Regions from separate parts of the Leptolyngbya boryana PCC 6306 genome, predicted to be linked through region 1. Evidence: riboswitches for the same ligand, from Rfam matches in the RefSeq annotation. Region 1 holds a riboswitch; the other holds the start of a gene.
The links. A riboswitch is a leader RNA that binds a small molecule or an ion and turns the genes downstream of it on or off. The one in region 1 is predicted to bind cyclic di-AMP.

Region 1 (7,587 bases):
CGCAATCTCTGGCAAAGGTCGGAAAAACACCATCTGCTCTAAGGTCATATCAATGTGATAGTAATTACCTTTGTACGAGCCAAGCCGTTCCCCTAATTCGGCAGGACTTTCAACCGCACGTGCGATCGTAGCTGTTTTCACATTAGGCGCATAGTCAGCCAGCTTATCGACGACACGATCGGCAACTTTATTTTTCAATTCATCTGTCCAGCCTGTGCCATTCAAGCCTGTTCCTTCAGCATTCTCAACGTAATAAGGCGCGAAGAATTCAATCCACACCGTATGACCACCTTCAGGAGCCATCGTCGGATCGAGCATCGTCGGTTGAACAATGTACATCGAGGGATCAGCATCGGGAATTTTGCCGATCGAAGAATCGTGATGAGCAATTTCTACATGCTTAACCGAATCCGCAATCAGCACTGAACCAATGAGATACTCATCTTTGTGATCGTGATGAATAAATTTTAAGGGCTCAGACATTGCCAGATCGATTTTTAGAATCGTTTCATTATTGTTCACGATTCTACGATCGAGCCTTTCTCGCAAATGCTCATCGGCTGAATCCACATCGCTTGGATCAACAAGCTGCAAAAATACTCGTCTCGCATCAATGTTAGAAACTACGCCACGAGTCGCACGATATTCTTGACCTGTTGCAACTCTGACACCCACTGCTTTTCCGTCATCAATCAGAATTTGCTTCACGGATTGATCCGTAAGAATTTCTCCTCCCAAAGCTTGTACTAATTTTACTAAGGCGGCAGTCAGCGCACCTGTTCCACCTTGCGGGCGTGCCATCCCTGGATGATGCCGCATTGCCATCATCATTGCCCCGATCGCTAAATTCTTCTGAGAAGGTGGCACACTCATTTCTGCTGCTAATCGAGCTAGAGGGGCTTTGACGGTTTCCGTGTCGAAGTACTCATGCAAAATATCTTCAGCACTCGAAAGCATGGTTCGCACAAAATCGAGCGCTTTGTTCGTCGAACCAACCACCGAGAGGAAATCTTTGATCTTCTTAAGATCATAGTTTCCAGCAATATCAATAATTGACTTAGGAGGAGCATTAAACATGGGAATCATGGCGTTGATCGTGCGCTGCCACAGATCCACAAACTCTGCATACTTTCTCGCATCTCGCTCACTATATTGAGCAATGCCAGCACAAGTTTTTTCAACAGATTGATGCGCCAGAAAGTAAGTGCCATCCGGGTGCGGACAGAAGACAACCGGATCACAGTAAAGATACTTCAACCCGTATTTTTCTAGCTCCAGTTCTTCGACCACTGGACCAAGATGGATAAATTCATGATCGATCGCACATCGATTAAAGCGAAATCCAGGTGCTTCTTCGGGTAGAAGTTCTTCGGTTGTCGCGGCTCCACCTGGAACCGATCGCTTTTCTAGCAAAAGCACTTTGTACCCAGCTTTGAGTAGGTAGGCAGCACAGACTAATCCATTGTGACCTGCACCAATTATGACCACATCATAAGTAGACATCGATACTTGCTCCTAGCATTTCTCTCACGTGATGTGCGAACAGTCCTAGCGGCACGATTCGCCTAAGCATCCCATTTTTTATTCTTATTCAAAAGCGTCTAGCACAACTGAGCAAAAGGCAACTATCTAAAGACGAAATTTTAGATTCTACGTGTATCTAGAGTCTGATCCCGAAGGTGATTTACCCAACATTTTAGTCAACCACGGGAATGATGTTGTTTCTAGATGCCTGTGCGAAGCTCAAAGCTGGAACGAATACCGAAATCTCAATAAGAGCAAATTTGGAGAACACTCATTATGGTTACAACAGTAGACGACACGAAACGCAAAGCGATCGCGATGAAGCTTGCGGATATGAAAGCTGTTCAAGAATTAATCATCTCTAATGAACAGAAATTTATTTCAGCAACGACAGATTCTGAGATTGCCAAGCGCTTTCAAGAGATGCTGAAAGATGACCAGAAGAATCTGGGAATCTTGGACACTGTGATTGTTCAATATGGTGTGCCATCTGAACCGAAGCAGACGATTAGCGAATTCGTCAGCAAGATGGATCAGATGATGTCTGGTTCCGAATTGACCATGTATGAAAAGGTGTTTCAACATGAATTGATGAAGCATCAGCAAGTGATGACCGGAATCACGATTCACAAAGCTGCTCAGCGCGTGGGTGCAGATATCGAAGCGGCGATTACTCCACTAAATACTGTCAACTTTGAAAACCGTGCTCACCAAGAGCAACTCAAAGGCGTTCTCGAAACGTTGGGCGTGCGCGAATTGACCGGAATGGATGCAGACCAAGGACTGTGGAGCCGGGTTCAAGATGCGGTTGCGGCACTGTCTGGTGTAGCAGGTAGTGTTGTCACGCAAGCGAGTGGCAAGTCTGATATGAACATTCAAGATGTGATTCGGATGGATCACCAAAAAGTGAATGTTCTGTTTGCTGAAATCAAAGGAACGCAAGATCAAATGAAGCGCAAAGAGTTCTTCACTCAGTTGGCGAGTGACTTACGCGCTCATGCGATCGCTGAAAACGAAATTGCTTATCCCGCAGTTCGAGGTAAGTATGCTGAAAGCGACTTGCAAGAACTTTACGATGAGCAAAATTCCTGGTTCCCCGCACTTGAAGCGATGGAAAAAATGGACATGATGTCGGATCAGTTCATGTCTGCATTGAACAAGTTGATGGATGAGATCATGGATCACGTTCGTCAAGAAGAAAGCACGTTCTTTGCAGCATTGCGCGATAACTTCAGCAGTTCTGAACTAGAAAATCTGGCAACTCAGTTCAAGGCGAGAAAGAGCGAAGTACAAAAAGCTGCTGCTAAATAATCGCTGCACGAGCTAGGGTTTGATTTCAGGGGTTATAGACCGGGGGATAGATTCTCCCGGTTTTTTTGATTCAATAATAGAATTGCGACGGATAAAGACTTGATTCTATGGATATTGATTATGAGTCTGAAAGGAATCGATCCGAGTTTCTTAAAATCCACGAAGCTGCGATCGTAGAACTCTGCAACGAACTCGAAATTGTGCCCGACCCTGACACCATTAAGAAGATCTGGGTACCTTTAGCCTTTCAGATTGCACATTGGCGCAACGCTCAATCTCGTGTTCTCATTCAGGCTTTTCTAGGTGGGCAAGGCACTGGAAAAACCACCTTAACTAAAGTCCTTGCGCTGCTTCTCAACAAGCTCGGCTACTCGACTGTGAGTTGGTCACTTGATGATTTGTATTCGCCGTATGTCGATCGAGTTCGGTTGCGAACTCGTGATCCGCGAATGATTCGTCGAGGACCACCTGGAACGCATGATGTGCAATTAGGCATTGAGGTTTTACAGCAGTTTCAGCGGGGAGAGTTTCCGATCTCACTGCCCAGATTTGATAAATCGGCTCATGGAGGCGAAGGCGATCGCAGTGAGCCAGAACTCATTACACAGGCAGATATTATTCTCTTTGAGGGATGGTTTGTGGGCGTACGCCCGATTGTTTCTGAGTTCGAGATCGTTGCAGATCAGCAATTCGCACAAGCCATGAATCAGCAATTACAGAGCTATGTACCGTTGTGGGAATTACTCGATCGCTTCGTGATTCTCTATGTTCCAGAGTATCAACTGAGCAAACAATGGCGGAAAGAAGCTGAGCATAAAATGATTGCTCAAGGTAAAGCTGGAATGAGTGATGCTGAAATCGATGAATTTGTCGAGTACTTTTGGCAAGCCTTACACCCTGAATTATTCATTCCGCCCCTACTAAAGCAGGCAGATTTAGTTCTAGAGATCGGAGAGGGGCACAGTGTTCGATCGATAAACTATCCAATCGATTGAGAATTTTTATGCATTCTGTTGTGAGAGGATCATGAAATACTTCTAAAGAAAGATTGTTCATTTTGATACTTCGATGGTAAAGTATCTCCTATTCGAGTCGGTCAGCTTAATTCAGAGAGTAATCTCTGAAGCGGAGGAACCAGTTTATTCGGGGCTTACTGTTGTGAGCTTAGTTATTTCTAAGTAACCCAATGGGGGGCATCTCGCAGCCCTCGCCCGTCAGCTAACTTCGTCAGCATTCGAGAGTTTGGCTCTGGAGAATCTAAACTTATGATCCTGCAAATCAATTTGGCAGCAATGTTTGCTGTTGTTTCTCAAGCGATGGGGCGGCGGGTTCGTCCAGTTATTAGTCGCGATCGTGTCTTTTTACCGTTCCTAGGTTTTCTAGGTGTGATTGTGCTGTGGTGGGCGATCGCACTTGCCAAACCTGAATTGATTCCAACGCCTCCTGAAGCATTGGTTGCGAATTTGGATTACATTCTGCATCCGTTTTATCGTCGAGGTCCCGGAGACTTGGGATTAGGATGGCTCTTACTTGCGAGTTTGCGACGAGTATTGATTGGATTTACCTTGGGGGCATTGGTTGCGATTCCAGTCGGCTTTTTGATTGGCATGTCTGAAAAAGCAATGATGGCGCTTAATCCAGTCATTCAGATTTTTAAGCCTGTTTCACCGCTGGCTTGGTTACCGATCGCGCTTTCTATTTTCAATCTGGCTGATCCTTCAGCAATTTTCGTGATCTTCATTACTTCACTTTGGGCAACGATTATCAACACTGCGTTGGGCGTATCGAGTGTCCCAAAAGATTATATTGATGTGTCGCGAGTGTTAGAAATGCCGCAGTGGCGGCGGATTCTGAAGATTGTGCTCCCTGCTAGCTTGCCGTACATTTTTACAGGTTTGAGAATTAGCCTGGGAATTGCTTGGCTGGTGATTGTGGCAGTCGAAATGCTAACTGGCGGAGTGGGAATCGGATTCTTTGTGTGGGATGAATGGAGTCGATTGAATCTTAGCTCTGTGTTTTTAGCCGTGTTTGTCATTGGCTTAACAGGATTGCTATTAGATTTTGGATTAGCCCAGCTTGAAGCTCTAGTAACACATCGTCGGCGATCGGTTTAGCTTCGAGAAACTCTCTAGAGAATTGCGTGCTATCAGGAACGATTGATAGCAATTTGTAGGCTTAGCAGATCTTGAAAATTTAGAGGTTTCAAAACTTAAAGTCCCTGATTCTAGGAGCTTTAGACGCTAAAGCCGAAGTTACTGTAGCACCATTAAACCGAACCCGACATTCAACTGAACATCCTCCGAATGCAGAGAGTAGAGCATGAGAAATTGGACAAGACGAGCATTTTTAATCGGCGCGGGAACCTCGACTGTGGCAGCTTCACTGCCTTCATGTGCGATCAATGCCAGTCGTGCACCCCAAGGACTCTCTGAGGCTGCAATGTCAGTTACTCCTGTGATTCAATCGAGCGAGTTAGAAAAACCGAATTTGACGCTCGGCTATGTTCCAGTCAATGACTGTGCACCATTTGCGATCGCTTGGGAAAAAGGTTTTTTTCGCAAATATGGCTTGAATGTACAATTGAGCCGTGAAGCCAGTTGGGCGACCTCACGAGATGGCTTAATCTTCGGTCGCTTAGATGCGGCTCCCGTCGTTGCCGGAGCAGTTACAAATGCGCGAGTTGGAGCAGAAGGCGCGCGCCATGCTCCGATGTGTGCTGGCATGACCATTCATCATCACGGAAATGCGATGACGATGAATCGCGCAATGTGGGAGTCAGGATTGCGTCCTTGGTCAGCATACAACGGCAACTTAGACACATTTGGGCAAGACTTTCGACAGTACTTTGATAACTTACCTTCAGAGCAACGAGTCTGGGCAGTCGTCCTCAGTTCTTCAATCTACGAGTACTTTGTGCGCTACGTTGCTGCAGCAGCAGGAGTCAATCCACTCAAAGAGTTTCGAGTGATTATTGTGCCCCCGCCCCAGATGGTGACGAATGTGCGGATTGGCGCAATGCAAGGTTACATGGTCGCTGAACCCTGGAATACACGGGCAATTTCAGGGAATGAAGGCATCGGGTTTACTTTTGCTCAAGGACGAGAGATTTGGAATGGACATCCCGATCGCTTACTTGCGGTCATGCAATCTTTTATTGATGAGAATCCCAAAACTTATCGGGCATTACTCAAAGCGATGATCGAAGCCTGTCGCTACTGTGATCAAAATCGAGAAGAAGTCGCTCAGATTATTTCAGCGCGATCGTATACCGGAGCAAATGTGAAATTTACTCGACCAGCGATCGTCGGAGACTACAACTACGGCGGATTTGATGGCAAAAATCGAACCGTGAAATCAGATTCGACAACCATGTTCTTCGACATGCCGAAAGATGTGCCTCACGTCAAAGATGAGCATTCTACATTTATGTGGCAATCGCGCAGTTTATGGCTGATGACCCAAGCAGCGAGATGGGGACAAATCAAAGAAATTCCGAAAGATGCGGATCAAATTGCAGCAAAATCTTGGCGCACCGATATTTATCGCGAAGTCGCAGCAGAGTTGGGAATTGCTTGTCCAACTGAGGATTACAAAGTTGAGCCATCAGCAGCATTTATCGACAAGAAAGCGTTTGACCCAAGCGATCCAGTCGGGTATCTCAACAGTTTCGAGATTCGGGCGAGTCAAGCTACAAAAGTCTATTTTTCCTAGGTTTATTTTTCGTAGTTAACGAGTATTTTAGAAGGAGTTCTTCATGACAAAATTCAACATGCTCAATGCGCCAAAGCCTGAGTTTGGGATGTCATATGCACCAGCATTTCTTGAAATTCAGCAGCTTTCTAAATCGTATAAAAACGGCGATCGCGAAACTGTGATTCTCAAAGATGTCAATTTAACGATCGGGGAGCGCGAATATATCTCGATTATTGGGCATTCGGGCTGTGGGAAGTCTACGTTGCTAAAAATTGTGGCGGGACTAGAGCGATCGACTTCAGGTTCCGTTTTACTCGAAGGGCGAGAAATTCGCAAACCCGGAGCAGAAAGAATGATGGTGTTTCAGAACTATTCATTGCTGCCTTGGCTCACGGTGCGCCAGAACATTCGCTTAGCTGTCGATGAAGTGTCGAGAGGCTTGTCTGCGGCTGAGAAAAAACAGGTTGTCAATGAACACATTGCCATGGTGAATCTCAATGCTGCGGCTGATAAGTATCCGGATGAGATTTCAGGCGGCATGAAGCAGCGAGTTGGAATTGCGAGAGCATTAGCAATCCGCCCAAAAATGCTGCTGATGGATGAGCCGTTTGGAGCCTTGGATGCGTTGACCAAGAGTAAATTACAGCGACAGGTACTAGAAATTTGGGAGCAGCATCGGCAAGCCGTGATGATGATTACGCATGATGTCGATGAGGCGATTTATATGAGCGATCGCATTGTGCTGATGACGAATGGGCCTGAAGCTACGATCGGAGAGATTCTAGAAGTCCCGTTTGAGCATCCCCGCGATCGAGCGAAGATTCGCAATTCTCCTGCTTACTATGAACTGCGGAATCATGCGTTGAATTTCTTGGACTCGCATTTTGAGTCGGATGAGTAATCGTCGATCGCATTCATGTTGCGGGGTGGGGAGTGGGGAGTAGCAACTATCATTTCAGATCTTCACCCTATTCTCCTGACCTGAATCTTTAAAGTTTCGAGCAGCTACAGAACTCCAAGTTTTAATCAAGCCTGGAGTTCTTTTCTTATCGTTAATCT
Region 2 (7,587 bases), 2.5 Mb from region 1:
GTATTGACTCCGAATCCCGCATACTCCCAAAAGCTCAGTACCGTGATCCGACTCGATGCCGAAACCTTGCGCGATCGCTCCAAGTTTCCCAACATCAAACCCGCAATCACGACTGCTACCACACCCGAAACATGCAGAAATTGACCTAATTGAAATGCACTCAGCGCGATCGCCACAGTCAACAAAATACTGCTGAGTGGATCATCTTCGGATTGCAAATACAATTCCACTCCCAAATACCCCAGAACCAAGCCAACCGCGAGTCCGCCAACAATCACGACCACCAACTCGCGAATCCCATCAGTCAGCGCAAGGCTACCAGTCGAATTAAATTTCAAAACCAAACTGAACAGCACCAGCGCAATGCCGTCGTTAAATAGGCTTTCTCCTTCGACGATCGTGATCAGTTTGGAGGGAACTTCCACCTCTTTAAACACGGCAATCACCGACACTGTGTCCGTAATCGCCAAAATCACTCCAACCAACAGCGCTGGAATCCACTCCAATGCCAAGCCAAATTTTAGTCCGATCGCCGTAATTCCAACTGCGATCAGCACACCCGGACCTGCGAGCAGCAAAATCGGCTTCAGCGTACTTCTTAACCGACTAATATCAGTATTAATCGCTGCCTCAAACAGCAAAATGGGCAGAAACAAATTAATAATCAGCGCTGAATCTAATCCAACTTTTCGAGGCAGAAATTCCGCGATCGCGACTCCTGCCAGCACCAATCCCGTCACATAAGGCACTCTTAACCGTCGCGACAGCAATGCCACAATCGTCGCCACCAACAGCAAAATAATCAGTACCGTCACTAACTGCGCGAACTGACCCTGATCACCCACCGCGATCGCTAATATTTTTCCTGTCATAAGTTCTGAGCTGCTACCCCAACGCCACTAAAAACCATACCTTTCGTTGGGGAACTAAGCTTACTTTTTGAACCAGGCGATCGTCTAAATCTCCGCGATCGCCGATGGTTCACCCTAATCTTCCAACACAGACGGAATTCCCAACACTGGACAGGGGAACTGCACCCCCAATTGCCTCACCAGCGGATGGTCGCCTGTATCACATCCCAAAATCAACAGCGAAGCCTTCTCAGCCTCGACAACTTCCTTCAACTCTTTTGCAACACGCCCAAACCGCAAATGCGTCTTCAGGGAACCGCGCCATTCTTCCGCCATACAGCGCGCATTCCATAAGATGCGATCGGCTTGCTCAAACAGTTCCGCCATCCCAAACTGCGGACTTGCCATCGTTTCTAATTCCGCGATCGCAGTTCGGCTGGTCTGCCACTCATTTCCCGCTTCTTTTTTCGAGCGTTTCGAGGTGCTATTAAAAACCGGAATCCGGTTCATCACGCCATCATCAATCACATACACGACTTGAACCGTCACCTGTTTACCCGTTGCCAAGCGTGTTTGGTGAGCAATCCATAATGTCAGATCCAGCGCCGTCTGACTACTCGGCGAATGAGAATAACCAACGACCAGATTGATTTCTGGCTCCTCGGCATGACTTGTACCTGCCATCAGCAGCATTTTCTGAACCAAATCAGTCCGTCCAAGCGTGCCTTGGAGCCGTACGAGCATCGAATGAATATTCACGAGTTTGAAACCTCTCCTAACTACACAGGGCTGAGAGGTGGGTGAGGGATTTTTGACGATCGCAGATAGACGATCGAAATTCAGGACACCATAATCGCAGAGAACTGCGTTCTGGAGAATCCTCCCAATGCTGACGGAGTTAGCTGACGGGCTAAGACTGGAAGGTGTCTTTCTCAAACGGGTGTTTGAGATTCGCCCCAAAAATTGGTTCCTCCGTTTTGAATTCAAGCACCCTAAAAAGGGCTTAGATTCAAATTAAGCGACCCACAGATTGACTTCCCTAAAGTGTTGACAAAAGCACCCACAACAAAAAACCAGGTACTCTGGTTTGATCTTGCTGTTGGCTAATTTAATACGGACATGCGAGAAAGAACTGCTACTTATAAGACAAAACGAGGGACGTAAGCGAGTCAGCCTCGGTAGCAGAATCATTGCCATTATAACAACTGGTACTGGAGCGTACCATTTTCCTCACATATTGTATTGTTCTTGACAGCAAATTTCTTCCATTTCCACCTTTAGTATTTTCTAAATGCAGCCGCTTTGTCTTCTCTCACGAGATACAGATTGGTTGCAAATGTCACTCAGTTGTTCGAGAAATTAGAACAGGGAAAATCTTCGGGTGGCGTTAAGGATTGGATTTTCGGAGCCGTTAACATTTTTTGATAGAGTCTTGCGGCACGGCTAGAACGCTTAAATTTATCCAGAAGTTCTAAGTAAGCGAAGGGGAGAACGATGACCCAAAATAGACACGCGATCGCAATCACTAAGCCTGATATCCGTTGCTCTTTCTTGGTTAAATCATCTTGATCATGACGGAAAAATTCGAGCCAGCTAATGAAGAGAACTGGCATCACGGCTACGTAAAATAATCCCGAAACCACTAACAAAACTTGCATAAACAACTCTTTCCTCAAACATTGACGTTGCTAGGAATTGAAATCGTAGCGACCCCGTGTTAGTCCCGTAGCTTTCCTCCTCTAGAGATACTATGCAGTTCTGAATATCTGCGTTAGCAAAATCACTGAATGTTGTTCTATAGATTTATGAAAGACATTGTTACACGGCATCGTATCACGTTGTAAATGTTACCCAGCATCACCTGTTACCTACCAGTGATTAAAATCATTGACGCTGAAACAATAAACCCACTCCCAACAGCGCAATCAGGACACCCATGACAGATCGTATGCTAACGCGATCGCCCAAAATCCGAGTTAAGGGTATGACAAATAAGGGACTGGTACTACTCAAGGCTTGTGCGATTCCGGTTGCAGCGAATTTCAGAGACGTTTGCTGAAGTAAAATTCCTAAATAAGTACTCACGAATCCCGTTGTTGCAATCACGACAAACAATCGACGATTTTGTACGGGTTTAACCAGTTCAACCGATTGGCGTTGCAGCAAGATCCAGATGAGCAGTGCGATCGTACCGCCTAAAAGCCGAATTAATGTACTCCAGAGTGAGTCAATTTCAGAACTGACCAGTGCGGCTCTTGACATAACGGCACCTGTTGCCTGTCCGATCGCGGCTAGCAGTCCGAATAGACTGCCCCGAAGCGGACGGAAATTTTCGTGAACATCAGAAGCCCGTTCTAAGATCACCCAAACGACTCCGACAATCGTCAATCCAATCCCAAGCCAAGCCGTGGTTGAAATCTGCTCTTTGAGAAAAAGCAGGGCAAACACAGCAGACATAGGAGGTGCAAGAGTTTCAAATAAAAGGGTTCTTCTTGCGCCGATGCAATTGAGCGCGTTGAAATAGGCAGTGTCACCGAAGCCAATGCCGATCGTGCCGCTGAGAAAGAGCAGGAGAAAATGAGCAGGATCGATCGAGGGAATATTCCGCTGAGTGAGGAGTAAGGTCAGGATGAGCAAAACGATCGCAATCCAGCCCTTGGTGAAATTCAAAGCCAGCGGCTTGATTTGCCGTCCAACGCCCGTATAGACGATCGAGGCAGTTGCCCAGATCAAAGCAGCCATCAGCGCAGCAATTTCACCTCGAAATTGAAGAAAAAAAGTCAAAGTAAATCAACCAATTCAAGTGTTTGAGCCGGATCGACGAGTGTATTCGCGCAGAGAATTCCCGAAGCCGCAACAGCAGGCACACCAATTCCGGGCATGGTGCTATCTCCAACTCGGTAGAGATTCTCAATTGGCGTATAACAACTCGGAAATAATCCTTGTCCAGCAGGAATTCCGGCTCCGTATGTGCCTTGATATCGTCGCAAATATCGCGCATGAGTCAGCGGAGTTCCAATCAGTTCCAAGACGATGCGGGATTTCAAATCTGGAATGACTTTCTCAACGGCACGAAATAGCGACTGCGATCGCTGATGTTTTTTCTGCTCATACTCGGCATTTCGCGCCCAACCTTCAAAAGGTTCTAACGTGTAAGCATGAACAACGTGATGCCCATCTGGAGCAAGCGTCGCATCCCAAACCGAGGGAATCGAAATCATGCAGGTATTTCCAGGAGTCGTGATGTCTCGATCGTCATGCACGACCACATGATGACCTGTCAAACCTTCTAAACCATCTGAACGAATTCCAAGATGTAAGTGCATAAAACTCTCGATCGCTGGCGTTTTGAGTGCGTCTTGAGTATTCGGCAGGGGATCTAAAAGTTGCGAATAGGTATCCCAAATTGTGGCGTTAGAGATGACGATCGCTGATTTTAATTCTTCGCCATTTCGCAACCGCACGCCTCGAACTTTGCCGGATTCCACGAGAATTTTCTCGACATGCGTACCCAATCGCAGCGATCCGCCCCATTTTTTCAAGCCTCGCACCAGCGCATCGACGATCGCGCCACTTCCCCCAATCGGATAGTCAATTACAGAGTTCGTCCGCTCTCCAAACATAAAGGCAACTTCAGGCGCGATCGTGCCGTGAGCCTTTAATCCAGACAATAGGAAACATTCCAAATCGATGAGTCTTCGCACCCAAGGATCACGAACCGTTTGATCCATCAAATCGCCAACAGAAGCTTGAATCATCCCCAAATTCGGGAGCAATTTCAGCAACGAAGGAAGATAACGACTCAACAAAAGCGGGGCTAATTTCCAATCGCTGCGTAGAGCGAGCGTTGGAATTCCGCGTAAGCCTTCGTAGAGTTTGAGAAACCGTTTTTCAAGTTCGACAAGCTCGATCGCACCTTGAGGAGAAATGTTCGCGATCGCCGATCGATATTTTTCTAAATTTCCATACACCGGGAGAGTCGCATCTGGAAAATGATAATGACCAAACGGATCATAAGGAATCGCTGCGACGGGTTCTTCTAACACCGCTAAAACTTGGCGCAGCGGATTGACTGAATGGGCATCGCTCAACCCGCAGTAAAACGATGCCCCAGAATCAAAATGAAATCCTTGCCGCGAAAAGCTGTGAATTGCGCCGCCTGGAATAGTATGGCTTTCACAGACCACCACCGACTTTCCATATCGAGCCAATAATGCCCCTGCGACCAGTCCACCAATTCCACTCCCGATTACGACAATCTCTGTATCGTGCATATGAATGTTCCAAGTAGTGTTTCCACTACTTAACGAGTGTCAGCCCTTGTGAATAAAATGAACTCAAGTATTCTCGTGATTTTAAGACAATGTCATTTTTTGATTCCGAGATCGTTCAAGAAGAAGCTAAGAATCTTTTTCAGGATTATCAATCTCTAATCCAACTAGGCAGCAGCTATGGCAAGTTCGATCGTGAAGGCAAAATCATGTACATCGAACAGATGGAAGCCATTATGGATCGCTACAAAGTTTTTATGAAACGCTTTGAGCTATCCGAAGATTTCTCTGCTCAGATGACAGTTGAGCAACTGAAAACTCAGTTAGGTCAGTTTGGCATGACTCCACAGCAAATGTTCGATCAAATGCAGCAAACCTTGAATCGGATGAAATCCCAAATTGACAAATAAAGCGGGTCGGGCAAACTGCCCAACCCCAAGAATTTGTTACGGTTTTTCAAAGTCCGACATGGGGCGGAACTTCTCAACAGGTACATCCTGCAACGCTTGAGACATAAAATCTCGCCAAATTGGAGCGACAAACGTTCCTCCCGTTGCACCCTGTCCTAGCTGCGAGTAGTTATCGTTTCCGACCCAAACTGCTGTTGCAAGCTGAGGCACATATCCCACAAACCAAATATCGCGCTCTGAAGAAGTTGTTCCCGTCTTTCCGGCAGCAGGACGACCAATTTGGGCTGCAGTTGCTGTTCCGCGCGTGATTACACCTTGTAGAGTGTCATTCAGAGCAGCAGATGCCCAGGAATCAAGCACTAGTCTTGGTTTCGGCGTGTTGTCTAAAATCACATTGCCACTGCTATCTGCAACTTGGGCGATCAAGGTCGTATCTGAATACCAGCCATTGTTTGCGAAGGTTGCATACGCACTCGCCATTTCTAGCGGCGTCAGGTCAACGGCTCCTAATGGCAAAGAGATCACAGGATCGATGGGGCTTTTGATACCAATACTTCGGCAGATCTCAACGACTTTATTTAAGCCGATTTCTTGACCCAGCTTGACCGCAGGGACATTTCGCGACTGCTCTAGCGCGCGGCGTAGCGTCATCGCTCCACCAAAACTACGATCGTAGTTTTGCGGATAATACATTTCATATCCATCTGGATATCCCACTGGCGCATCTAGGATCGTTGCATCGGGAGAATATCTGCCGGAGGCAAAAGCCGCGTAGTACACAAACGGTTTAAAGGCTGATCCAGGTTGGCGAAGGGCTTGAGTTGCCCGGTTATATTCGCTCTTCTTCGCATCGACTCCACCCACCATCGCTTTGATAAACTGCGTCCGGGGATCGACTGAAACGATCGCCATCTGGTCGGCATACACCCCTTGGTTATTCAAGGTACTAATCCATCGACGGGCAGTATCTTCAGCAGCCCGCTGCATCTTAGAGTCGATCGTGGTTTGAATGCGCATCCCACCTTTGAGCACTGCATCGCGCCCGAATCTACGTGTGAGTTCTTTCGTGACCTCATTCGTAACATAGGGCATCTGACTGGTCTGGAACGAGGTGATTTTGCCAAGTTTAATCGGCTGTTTGCGAGCGGCAGTTTCCTCTTCAGCCGTAATCCAGCCCAGTTCTCGCATCCGATTGAGCACATCGCCTTGACGGGCTTTTGCCGCTTTCAGATCGACAAAGGGGCTGAGATCTTCCGGCGATTGAATCAAGCCTGCCATCATCGCAGATTCAGCTAGATTCAGCTTCGATACATCTTTGCCAAAATAACTTCTTGCAGCGGTTTGAGCGCCGTAGTTGTTATGTCCCCAATAAATCTGGTTTAGATACATTTCCAAGATTTGGTCTTTCTTGAAAATCTGCTCAACTCGCAAAGATAGAACGGCTTCTGCCACTTTGCGGCTGATCGCACGCTTCGGGGACAGAAATAGGTTTTTCACAAGCTGCATGGTCAGCGTCGAGCCGCCTTCAACCGTGCGTCCTGTCGTGAAATTCGCCATCGTGGCTCGGGCGATCGCGCCGCCATTCACCCCACGGTGTGAATAGAAATAACTATCTTCAATGGCAATCACAGCCCGTTTGAGATGAGGAGAAATTCCATTGAGGGGAACCACTTCTCGATTTGCCTCACCGTGAATACTGGCAAGCATTTTGCCCTTGATATCGTAAATATGAGTGGTTTCGCTCGGTTTGTAGCCTCGCAGCGATCGCACGTCAGGCAAGTTGCGAAAACTGATCGCAAGTCCGACCAGTCCACCTGCAATCACCGAACTTGACAGCATCGTAATCGCAAGTAGCGTTCCTCCTGTCACTTTGCCGATGGATTGAACAAATTCTCGGGTGGTTTCAGGTTGGCGCTGCTTTTGTCTTAAGGTGTTAGACGACACGGCAAACTCTCTTTCGTAAAAGTGGGGTTCGATGCTTGGATGAGTCAAGCGTTTCCGGGTAAGGATTCCGTAACTCTAGTAGGATAATTGAGACTTGCTGAAATGGATCAA

Region 2: linked by a shared signal. The riboswitch ahead of LEPBO_RS0126310 (universal stress protein) and the one ahead of ntrB (nitrate ABC transporter permease) in region 1 are both predicted to bind cyclic di-AMP.

Annotation. Positions count from the first base shown of each region.
Region 1 is NZ_KB731324.1:2,732,762-2,740,348, reverse strand. Features, by position in the region: gene crtO (beta-carotene ketolase CrtO) at 1-1,503, opposite strand, end outside; gene LEPBO_RS0113750 (hemerythrin domain-containing protein) at 1,801-2,835, shown strand; gene LEPBO_RS0113745 (hypothetical protein) at 2,943-3,830, shown strand; cyclic di-AMP (ydaO/yuaA leader) riboswitch at 3,924-4,083, shown strand; gene ntrB (nitrate ABC transporter permease) at 4,101-4,949, shown strand; gene LEPBO_RS0113735 (ABC transporter substrate-binding protein) at 5,155-6,546, shown strand; gene LEPBO_RS0113730 (ABC transporter ATP-binding protein) at 6,590-7,429, shown strand; gene LEPBO_RS0113725 (hypothetical protein) at 7,581-7,587, opposite strand, start outside.
Region 2 is NZ_KB731324.1:5,248,393-5,255,979, reverse strand. Features, by position in the region: gene LEPBO_RS0126315 (cation:proton antiporter) at 1-872, opposite strand, end outside; gene LEPBO_RS0126310 (universal stress protein) at 987-1,610, opposite strand; cyclic di-AMP (ydaO/yuaA leader) riboswitch at 1,727-1,851, opposite strand; gene LEPBO_RS40375 (hypothetical protein) at 2,195-2,509, opposite strand; gene LEPBO_RS0126295 (DMT family transporter) at 2,736-3,635, opposite strand; gene LEPBO_RS0126290 (phytoene desaturase family protein) at 3,632-5,125, opposite strand; gene LEPBO_RS0126285 (DUF1825 family protein) at 5,215-5,532, shown strand; gene LEPBO_RS0126280 (transglycosylase domain-containing protein) at 5,569-7,476, opposite strand.